2 regions of the Pengzhenrongella sp. genome follow, and region 1 is predicted to be linked to the other one. Evidence: predicted binding sites of a transcription regulator. Region 1 holds the regulator's gene; the other holds the start of a gene.
What was found. Region 1 encodes LexA, which represses DNA repair genes until DNA is damaged. Its sites were predicted from a motif close to TCGAACANNTGTTCGA; they were not measured.
Positions count from the first base shown of each region.

Region 2: a site for LexA is predicted at 2,374-2,389, ahead of ruvA (Holliday junction branch migration protein RuvA). Genes of this name have one in related genera too.

Region 1 is NZ_DATCNW010000032.1:26,589-31,701, forward strand. It holds gene VIM26_RS01770 (AMP-binding protein) at 1-1,226, shown strand, start outside; gene VIM26_RS01775 (hypothetical protein) at 1,289-1,534, shown strand; gene nrdR (transcriptional regulator NrdR) at 1,855-2,376, opposite strand; gene VIM26_RS01785 (LysM peptidoglycan-binding domain-containing protein) at 2,629-2,961, opposite strand; gene lexA (transcriptional repressor LexA) at 3,272-3,982, shown strand; gene VIM26_RS01795 (hypothetical protein) at 4,002-4,208, shown strand; gene VIM26_RS01800 (EAL domain-containing protein) at 4,201-5,113, opposite strand, start outside.
Region 2 is NZ_DATCNW010000207.1:8,211-13,323, forward strand. It holds gene yajC (preprotein translocase subunit YajC) at 25-447, opposite strand; gene ruvB (Holliday junction branch migration DNA helicase RuvB) at 566-1,621, opposite strand; gene ruvA (Holliday junction branch migration protein RuvA) at 1,650-2,279, opposite strand; gene ruvC (crossover junction endodeoxyribonuclease RuvC) at 2,476-3,048, opposite strand; gene VIM26_RS12010 (YebC/PmpR family DNA-binding transcriptional regulator) at 3,204-3,971, opposite strand; gene pdxT (pyridoxal 5'-phosphate synthase glutaminase subunit PdxT) at 3,974-4,645, opposite strand.

The DNA.
Region 1 (5,113 bases):
CCCTTCGCCTGCCCGTGGCCCGCGCACGCACCCTGCGGGGCGAGCTCGGCGGCCCGGCGCCGGCCGGATCGCTCGACTGGCGCCGACTCGTGCGTCGAGCGCGCCCGCTGGACGCCCGCCACCCGCTGCCCGCCGCCGGCGACACCGCGCTGCTGCAGTACACCGGCGGCACGACCGGGACCCCCAAGGGCGCGGTGCTCACGCACCGCAACCTCGTGGCCAACGCGGTGCAGGGCGCCGCGTGGGCGGGCCTGCGGGAGGGAGCGGAAACCGTCTACGGCGTGCTGCCCTTCTTCCACGCCTTCGGGCTCACCCTCTCGCTGACGTTCGCCGCGCGGATCGCAGCCACCATGGTGGCCTTCCCGAGGTTCGACCCGGCCGCGGTTCTCGCGGCTCAGGCGCGGCGCCCGGCGACGTTCCTGGCCGGGGTCGCGCCGATGTTCGACCGCCTCGCGGCCCTGGCCGCCGAGCGATCGGCGGACCTGACCTCGATCCGGGTGGCGTTCGCCGGTGCGATGCCCATCTCCCCCGAGACCGCCCACCGCTGGGAGGTACGCACCGGCGGCCTGCTGATCGAGGGCTACGGGATGACGGAGACGTCGCCGCTCGCGCTCGGCAACCCCTGCTCCGCGGACCGGCGCCCGAGCACCCTCGGCCTGCCGTTCCCGAGCACGGACATCCGCGTCGTGGACACCGACGATCCGGCGCGCGACGTCGCCGCCGGTGAGCGCGGGGAGCTGCTCGTGCGCGGGCCCCAGGTGTTCGCCGGGTACTGGAACCGCCCCGCGGAGACGGCGGCCGTCCTGCTCCCCGGTGGGTGGCTGCGCACCGGAGACGTGGTCGTGGTCGATGACGGCGGCTCGGTCACCCTGGTCGACCGCACCAAGGAGATGATCATCACCGGCGGGTTCAAGGTCTACCCGTCACAGGTCGAGGATCACCTGCGCGAGATGCCCGGGGTGGCCGACGCCGCCGTCGTCGGGATACCGGGCGGCGATCTCGGCGAGCGCGTGGTGGCCGCGATCGTGCTGGCGGCACAGGACGCCGCGGCGGGCAACGTCGACCTCGCGGCGGTGCGGGCGTGGTGCGAACAACGCCTCGCCCGGTACGCGATCCCGCGTGAGCTGGTCATCCTGACCGAGCTCCCCCGGTCGCCGATCGGGAAGGTCCTGCGCCGCGCGGTGCGCGACGGACTGCTCGCCGGTCGAGGTCCGGCGCACGCCTAGCGCAGGGCCATTTGGATCCCGCTCGCGGACGCTGGTTCCGCAGACGCCCGAACAGGAGGATGATGGAGTTGATGTCCTCCCAACCCACCGGTCGCCGCCGGCACCTGCCCAACAGTCCGTTCAACGCCGCCCGAGAGGCGGCTGCAGCGGCAATCAAACCGATCCCCGTAGGGGCTCGCGTTTCTCACGAGCGGCACGGCCTCGGCCGTGTGGTGGCTCTTGACGGCGATCGCGCCGTCATCGTCGACTTCGGCTCGGGCGATCGTCGCCGCGTCGCACTCGACAGCGCCAAGCTCGAACGGCTCTGACTTACTCGCAGCACTGCTCGCAGTGACCGCGGGTCCGTCAACCGTCCGGACAATCGTGGGTCACGCCTGTTCCGAGACCCTTGCGTACCGGAGCCGATGAGCCGAACCCGCGCTCCCGGAACCGCCGTTCTCGGAATTGCACCGTCCCCGGAGCGACCCGCATCGCACCGCACCCCACGACGGTGCTCGCATCGCGTTGCTCCTGTTCGCCTTCGTCTCGAGAGCGAACCCGTCTCTTGGAGACGAAAGCGTCGTCGCACGCAGCGCCGGCCCCGCACCGAGGTGCGAGGGCCCCGCACCCGGGCGCGACCCCCCACTCGCTAGGGCGTGACGCCGCCGCTCACGGCGTCTGACACACCCGCATCGCCGGGCACAGCCTCGGCGTCCCGAACTGCCTGGTGCTCAGCGCGGAGCAACGTGATCGCCGCCTCGAAGTCCTCGAGGGAATTGAAGCCCTGATAGACGCTCGCGAACCGCAGGTACGCCACCTCGTCCAGGTCGCGGAGCGGACCGAGGATCGTCAGCCCGATCTCATAGGCGTCGAGCTCGGCGCTGCCGGTGCTTCGGATGGTCTCCTCGACCCGCTGGGCGAGCAGGGCGAGATCATCCTCACTGACCGGCCGCCCCTGGCACGCCTTTCGGACGCCGGTGATGATCTTCTCGCGGCTGAACGGCTCGGTCGCTCCTGATCGCTTGACCACGGACAGGCTCGCCGTCTCGACGGTCGTGAAACGCCGGTTGCACTGCGGGCACTGGCGACGTCGGCGGATCGAGGCGCCATCGTCGGAGGTCCGCGAGTCGACAACGCGGGAATCCGAGTGGTGACAGAACGGACAGTGCACGCCAACCTCCGCTCGGTGGATCTTCCGGTGGCTGTTCCGGCGAGGGCGGTCGCCCCGATCAACTAGATCTGGGCAGCGCGACGGATCCCGGCCCCACATCTGGGGAAAACCTAGAGGTCCACGCGCCCGGACGCAAGGCAGCACCGCAGGGGGCCGCGCGCAACGCACCGCAGGGCGCCGTGCGCAACGCACCGCAGGCGCCACCGCAGGTGCCGGCGCACAAGGCACGAGGCGCCGCGCGCACGGCGACTCTCAGCGCGCCGGCACCAGGATCTGCCGGCCCGCACGCAGGCCGCCGTCGCCGAGACCGTTCAGGGCCACGAGCTCGTCGACCGTATCTCGGACGTCGTCGTGCGGGGCGGTGTAGGCGAGCGCGATGTCCCACAGGCTCTCGCCGGTACTCACGGTGTACGTGTCCACCGGGATCGGGTCGGCGGGCGCACCGGCGACCGCTCGGCCGCCGATCAGCACCACTGCGAACGCCACGAGCACCGCGAGCCCGCCCAGCACGCGGCGTCCGCGTGCCGTGAGCGTCAGCTCGATCTCGCCACTCATGCCCATCGGGTGCATCACTGCTGCGCTCATGTCCCGCTCCTCTTCGGCTGGTTGCTCGATCGGCACGTGGAGATCTTGCCGTCGAACACCTGTTCGTCGAACGTCTGTACGATGTCTAGCACGTGTTCCACCGGTTGTCGAGACACGATCGAACAGATGTTTGAAACATTGCCCTTTGCCTCCTAGGCTGTGGGTACGGAGCAAGCGCACCACGAGCCACCCACACGCTCGGTCGGGCGGGCACGCTAGGAGGAGGAGATCGGTGACAACTCACGGGAGCATCCCGGGCGGACCGCAGGAGCCAGGCAGTCCCCGAGTCAAGGGACACAGTCGCCAACCGCTGCACGCCCTACCGGTCGGTCCGCCGGACAGCGACGGCCTCACCGCGCGCCAACGGCTCGTCCTGGAGACGATCCGGTCGTCGGTCACGAACCGTGGCTACCCGCCGAGCATGCGCGAGATCGGCGAGGCGGTCGGCCTGGCCAGCCCGTCCAGCGTCAAGCACCAGCTCACGGCGCTCGAGCGCAAGGGCTACCTGCGCCGGGATCCGAACCGTCCGCGCGCGATCGAGGTCATGCACCCGGACGACTCACGGCCGATCCAGGCCCTGAAGCCGGCCGATGGCGAGGCCGAGTCGTTCGGCGAGGAGTATCTCGCCGCACGGGACGGCTCCCCGACGCCGTCCTATGTACCGGTGGTGGGTCGGATCGCCGCTGGTGGCCCGATCCTGGCCGAGCAGATCGTGGAGGACGTCTTCCCCCTGCCCCGTCAGCTCGTCGGTGACGGCGACCTGTTCCTGCTCAAGGTCGCGGGCGACTCGATGATCGACGCGGCGATTTGCGACGGCGACTGGGTCGTCGTCCGACGCCAGCCGGTCGCCGAGAACGGCGAGATCGTCGCGGCCATGATCGACGGCGAGGCGACGGTCAAGACGCTCAAGCGCGTGGACGGCCACGTGTGGCTGCTGCCGCACAACCCCGCGTACTCGCCGATCGACGGTGATGCCGCGCAGGTGCTCGGTCGTGTCGTCAGCGTGCTCCGGAAGCTCTGAGAGCAGCGGGAGGCTCACGATGCCCGGACGGATTCGCGACCCCGGCCCCAAGGCCATCCGGGCCGGGCTCGGTCAGGTTCACCATGACCCGCCCGCGCCCGCGCAGGGCGGCGCGGGCGCGGGGCCCGCGGCAGTGCCGGACACCGACGGCGAGCCTGGATCGAAGCCGGTCGGGTCGCCCGACAGCTCCTCGGTCGACGACGCGGCGGAGCCCGGACTCACCTAGGATCGGCACTCGCCGTCACGCCATCGGGCACGGGCACAGCGTGCTCCTCGAACGGTGCCGGGATCGAGAGGTGGCCGGAGATCCGGTCTGCGGCGACGGGTGTCGAGTACAGGTACCCCTGGCCGAGGCGGCACCCCATGGACCACAGCTCGTCCCGCTGCCCAGGCTTCTCGATCCCCTCGGCCACCACCTCGAGGCGCAGCGAGTGGGACAGCGAGATGATCGCGTTCACGAGCGCGCCGGCGTCGGGGTCGCCCAGTCCCAGCCGGTCGACGAACGCCTTGTCGATCTTCAGGATGTCGAGCTGGAGCTGCTGGAGGTACGCCAGGGAGGAGAAGCCGGTGCCGAAGTCGTCGATGGCCAGCTTGACCCCGGCATCGCGCAGGGAGAGCAGCTGCTCCGAGACGGCGGGCGGGTCGAGGGCGAAGATGCTCTCGGTGAGCTCGAGCACCAGCTGACCAGGACGCACGCCGTGGCGGCGCAGCACCGAGCGGACCTCATCGACGAAGCCCGGCTCGCGCAGCTGGCGAGCGGAGACGTTCACGGACATGCGCAGCCCCGGACTGCCGGCACCGGCCCAGGACTCCAGCTGGGCGCAGGCAGCGTCCAGCACCCAGGCACCGAGCTCGACGATCAGCCCGGTCTCCTCGGCCAGCTCGACGAAGTCGATGGGTGGCAGCAGGCCCCGACCGGGGTGCTGCCATCGCACGAGGGCCTCGCAGCCCGTGATCTCGCCCGTCTCGATGGCCACGATCGGCTGGTAGAGCAGGACGAACTCGTCGCGCTGGAGCGCACGTTCGAGGTCGGTCCTACGGGTGAGCCGGTCCAGCATGCGGGTGCTCAGGTCCTCCTCGTAGCGAACGACCTGACCCTTGCCCCGCTCCTTGGCCGCGTAGAGCGCCAGG
Region 2 (5,113 bases), on a different contig from region 1:
CGGATCGACGAGGAGGCGGTCAGCTCACTTCTTGTCGGTGGTGTCGTCGTCCTTGCGAGGGGTCTCGGTGAGGGAGGAGAGATCGTCGGGCACGTCGAGCGTGCGCTCGGAGCTCTCGGACTCGAAGTCGTCGTCGGCCTCGTCGGTGAAGTCCTCGACGTCGTCGGTGTCCTCGGCGTCCGACTCGAGCACGGGGGGCTCGATGACCTTGGAGATCGCCGCGCGGATCCAGCGGCTCGCGTTCCCGGGGGTGGACTCGAGGGTGATGACGTCGTCCTCGATGCCCACGATCGTGCCGTACAGACCCGAGCCGGTCATGACGTCCTGGCCGACCTCGAGGTTGGCGCGGAAGTCGCCGGCCTTGCGCTGCTGCTTCTTGTTGCGGTTCGACATGAACCACATCGCACCTACCAGCAACAAGAGAGGTATGAAGGTCTTTGCATCCATGGGTAAGTACGTCTCCGGAGCTATTGAGGGTGTCGCCGCAGTCTAGGCTCCCGGGCTCGGGATGCCCAAAGATTCGCCCTGCATCTGCTCTTGGAGATTCCCGCACCCTCCGCAGCGGCTAGGAGAACAGGGTCGTGCCCGACGTCGGCGGGGTCAGGCCGAGGTGCTCCCACGCGGCGGGCATCGCCACCCGGCCGCGCGCGGTCCGCCCTACCAGGCCCTCGCGCACCAGGAACGGCTCGGCGACCATCTCGACGGTCTCGGGCTCCTCGCCGACGGCGACCGCCAGGGTCGTCAGGCCGACCGGTCCCCCACCGAACCGGACGCACAGGGCGGTCAGTACCCCGCGGTCGAGTCGGTCCAGGCCGAGCGCGTCCACCTCGTAGACCGTGAGCGCCGCGTGCGCGGCCTCCAGGTCGAGGCGTCCGTTGCCACGCACCTGCGCCCAGTCCCGGACCCGCCGCAGCAGCCGGTTGCTGATGCGCGGGGTCCCGCGCGAGCGCGAGGCGATCTCGTGGGCGGCGTCGTCCCCGAGGTGAACGCCGAGCAGGCCGGCCGACCGGGCCAGCACCTGCTCGAGCTCGTCGATCGCGTAGAAGTCGAGGTGGCCGGTGAACCCGAAGCGGTCGCGCAGCGGCGCCGGGAGCAGGCCGGCGCGCGTCGTCGCGCCGACCACGGTGAACGGCGGCAGAGCGAGCGGGATCGCACTGGCCCCCGCACCCTTCCCGACGACGACGTCGACCCGGAAGTCCTCCATCGCGACGTACAAGAGCTCCGCGGCGGGGCGAGCGAGGCGGTGGATCTCGTCCAGGAACAGCACCTCGCCCTCCTCGAGGGAGGACAGCACGGCCGCGAGATCCCCCGCGTGCTGGATCGCGGGGCCCGAGGTCACCCGCAGCGGAGCACCGAGCTCGGCCGCGATGATCATCGCGAGGGTCGTCTTGCCGAGCCCGGGCGGGCCCGAGAGCAGCACGTGATCGGGCGCGCGGCCGCGGCCCAGCGCCGCCTCCAGGACCAGCGAGAGCTGGTCGCGCACGACGCGCTGCCCGACGAACTCGTCGAACCGCTTGGGCCGCAGGGCAGCCTCGGCCGCGCGCTCGATGTCGTCCGCGCCGGGTCGCACCAGACGCTCGGTGGTGACGGCGGCGTCCTCGTCGGTCAGGTCGTCGGTCATGTCGTCAGTCAGATCCCCCGCCATGTCCTCAGCCACGACCGGATCCCAACGACCTGAGCGCCGCCCGCAGGACGCCACCCACCTCGAGATCGGTCGTCAGGCTCGCGAGCTCGGGGTTGGCCTCGACGACTGCGGCGACGGCGTCGTCCGCCGCCTTGGCGTTCCACCCGAGTCCGACGAGCGCCTCGACGACCTCCGTGCGGCGATCCGAGCCGCCGACCCGGCGCGCGGGCGAGCCGTCCGGCGAGGCTACCGACGCGGCGCCGAGCCGGTCGCCCAGCTCGAGCACGATGCGCTGGGCACCCTTGTGCCCGATGCCCGGGACGCGCTTGAGCGCGACGAGATCCTCGGTGGCGACCGCGCGGCGCAGGGCGTCGGGCGCGTGCACCGCGAGCATCGCGAGGGCCAGCCGAGGACCGACGCCCGAGACGGTCTGCACGATCTCGAAGACCGCCCGCTCGTCGGGATCCGTGAACCCGTACAGCGTCAGGGAGTCCTCGCGCACGACGAGGGAGGTCGCCAGGAGCGCGGTATCACCCACCCGCAGGCCCCCGAGGGTGCCGGGGGTCGCGTGCACGAGCATGCCCACACCGCCGACCTCGACGATCACGGCGTCCAGGCGCACCGCCTGCACGGTGCCACGGACCGAGGCGATCACGTCGAGGTCCTGAGGGTCTGCACTGCGGTCTCTGCTTTCACGGCGACGCTCTGCTTCACTGCCACGCCGGGATCATTTCACGAATGAACCCCGGACGAACACGTGTACGAAGCGTGTCACGGTAGCAAAGACCTCCCACCCGTTAACGTCCGAGCGTTGACGTCCTATAGGACGTCAACGCTCGGACGTTACGGGGTTACCCACGCGTCGGGCGCCGCGAGGCGTGCTCCGCCGCGGCCCACGCCCGCTGGGCGACGGTCATCGACTGCAGGGGGCGCTTCGGAGCCGCGAGGGCGCCGGCCGGCCGCCACAGGTGACAGATCGCCAGGGCGAGCGCATCGGCGGCGTCGGCCGGGCGCGGCACCTCGGCGAGGCCGAGGATCCGGGTCACCATCGCCTGCACCTGCGCCTTGTCGGCGCGGCCCGACCCGGTCACCGCGGCCTTGACCTCGCTCGGGGTGTGCAGCGCGACGGGGATGCGGCGTCGGGCGGCGGCGAGCATCGCGATCCCGGCGACCTGCGCGGTCCCCATGACCGTGCTGACGTTGTGCTGCGCGAAGACCCGTTCGACCGCGACGACGTCGGGCGCCTGGCGGTCGATCCACGCGTCGATCTGCTCGGCGATGGCGAGCAGCCGACGGTCGATGTCATCCTCGGTCGAGGACCGCACGACGCCGACCGCAACGAACGCCGCCCGGCGACCCGGCAGGGAGTCGACGACGCCGAGCCCGCACCGCGTCAGGCCAGGGTCGACTCCAAGTACGCGCACGCGGTCATCGTCGCAGGCAGCGGGCCTTCGACGGTGCAGCGCGCGCCGCGCGCGGGCCTCGACCGCGGAGCGGTGCAACCGGCGAGCGGGCTACAACGACGCAGTTCACGCCGCGCCCTGCCGCAACAGCGGAGCGCGGCGATCCGCGGGTGCGCCTACTCGGCGTCCTCGGCCTCGAGCTCGGCCATCACGTCGTCGGACGCGTCGAAGTTCGCGAACACGTTCTGCACGTCGTCGCTGTCCTCGAGCATGTCGATCAGGCGCAGGATCCTACGTGCCCCGTTGACGTCGACCTGGACCTGGAGCGCGGGCACGAAGAGGCTGTCGGCCGAGTCGTACTCGATGCCGGCCGCCTGCAGCGCGGTGCGCACCGGCACCAGGTCGGTCGCCTCCGAGACGACCTCGAACGCCTCGCCGAGGTCGTTGACCTCGTCGGCGCCGGCGTCGAGGACGGCGTCGAGCACCGTGTCCTCGGTCAGGTCGCCCTCCTTGGGCACGATGACGATGCCCTTGCGGTGGAACAGGTACGAGACCGAACCCGGGTCGGCGAGGTTGCCCCCGTTGCGGGTGAACGCCACCCGGACATCGGAGGCCGCGCGGTTGCGGTTGTCCGTGAGGCACTCGACCAGCACCGCGATCCCGCCGGGGCCGTAGCCCTCGTACATGATCGACTGGTAATCAGCGGCGCCGGCCTCCTGGCCGGACCCGCGCTTGAGCGCCCGGTCGATGTTGTCGTTCGGCACCGACTGCTTCTTGGCCTTCTGCACCGCGTCGACCAGGGTGGGGTTGCCGGCCATGTCGGGGCCGCCCGTACGGACGGCGACCTCGATGTTCTTGACCAGCTTCGCGAAGAGCTTGCTCCGCTTGGCGTCGACAACGGCCTTCTGGTGCTTGGTGGTGGCCCACTTGGAGTGACCCGACATCGTTAACTACCCTTCGTTTTCGCCCTGACCCGCTCCACCGACGCTCGGCCCTCATGGGCCGGGTGCGCGCCCCGAAGTGTGTCGCGGACGATCTCTACGAACAGTCGGTGCACGCGAGGGTCGCCGGTGACCTCGGGGTGGAAAGAAGTCGCGAGCAGACGGCCCTGCTGCACTGCAACGATCCTACCGGCGGCGGGACCCGTCGAGACCGCGGAAAGGACCTCGGCTCGCGGACCGATCTCCTCGACCCATGGTGCCCGGATGAATACCGCGTGCACCGGGTCGCCGGGTATCCCGGCGATGGTCAGATCCGTCTCGAACGAGTCGACCTGGCGGCCGAAGGCGTTGCGTCGCACCGTGATGTCGAGCCCGCCGAGCGTGCGCTGCCCCTCGATGCCGCCGACGAGCCGGTCCGCGAGCAGGATCATCCCGGCGCACGATCCGTAGGCCGGCAGCCCGGACCGAAGGCGCTCCTGCAGCGGGTCGAACAGGTCGAACGCGCGCAACAGCTTGTCGATCGTCGTGGACTCCCCACCAGGGATCACCAGCCCGTCGATGTCGTCGAGCTCGCGTACGCGGCGCACCTGCACGGCCGAGGCGCCGGACGCCTCGAGGACATGCATGTGCTCGCGGACGTCGCCCTGCAGGGCAAGTACTCCGATCGTGGGCTTCACGAGCGAGCACTCTACGACCGCGCAGCGCGTGCCCGATTTGTCGGTTCTTCTGGGGGTCGGCTGGGCTTCCGCAGACGTCGCCGTCGCCGTCGCCGTCGCCGTCGCCCAACCGCCCGGCCGTGCCGACCAAGCCCCGCGCGCGTCGTCGTCCGCGAGTCGCTGCCGCGAGATTGGCAGCCGGCCGGCTCGCCCTCAGTGCAGCGCTCAGTGCAGCGCTCAGTGCAGCGAAAGTGCACCAAAACGCCTCATTCACTGCACTTTGGCTGCACAGAGCGATGCACTGAGCGGGCCCACCCACGGTGCTCAGGGTCGAGCCCGCCGTCGACGCTGACGGCGTCGGCCCGGCATCGACACCGATGGGCTCGGCGCCGCTCTCGGGCTCGCTCGCGCCGCGAACTGGGAATCGTTGTCGTATTTTCGGCGCAATCTGGCGACAACAACTCCCATCTCGCGGACCGAATCGACCCT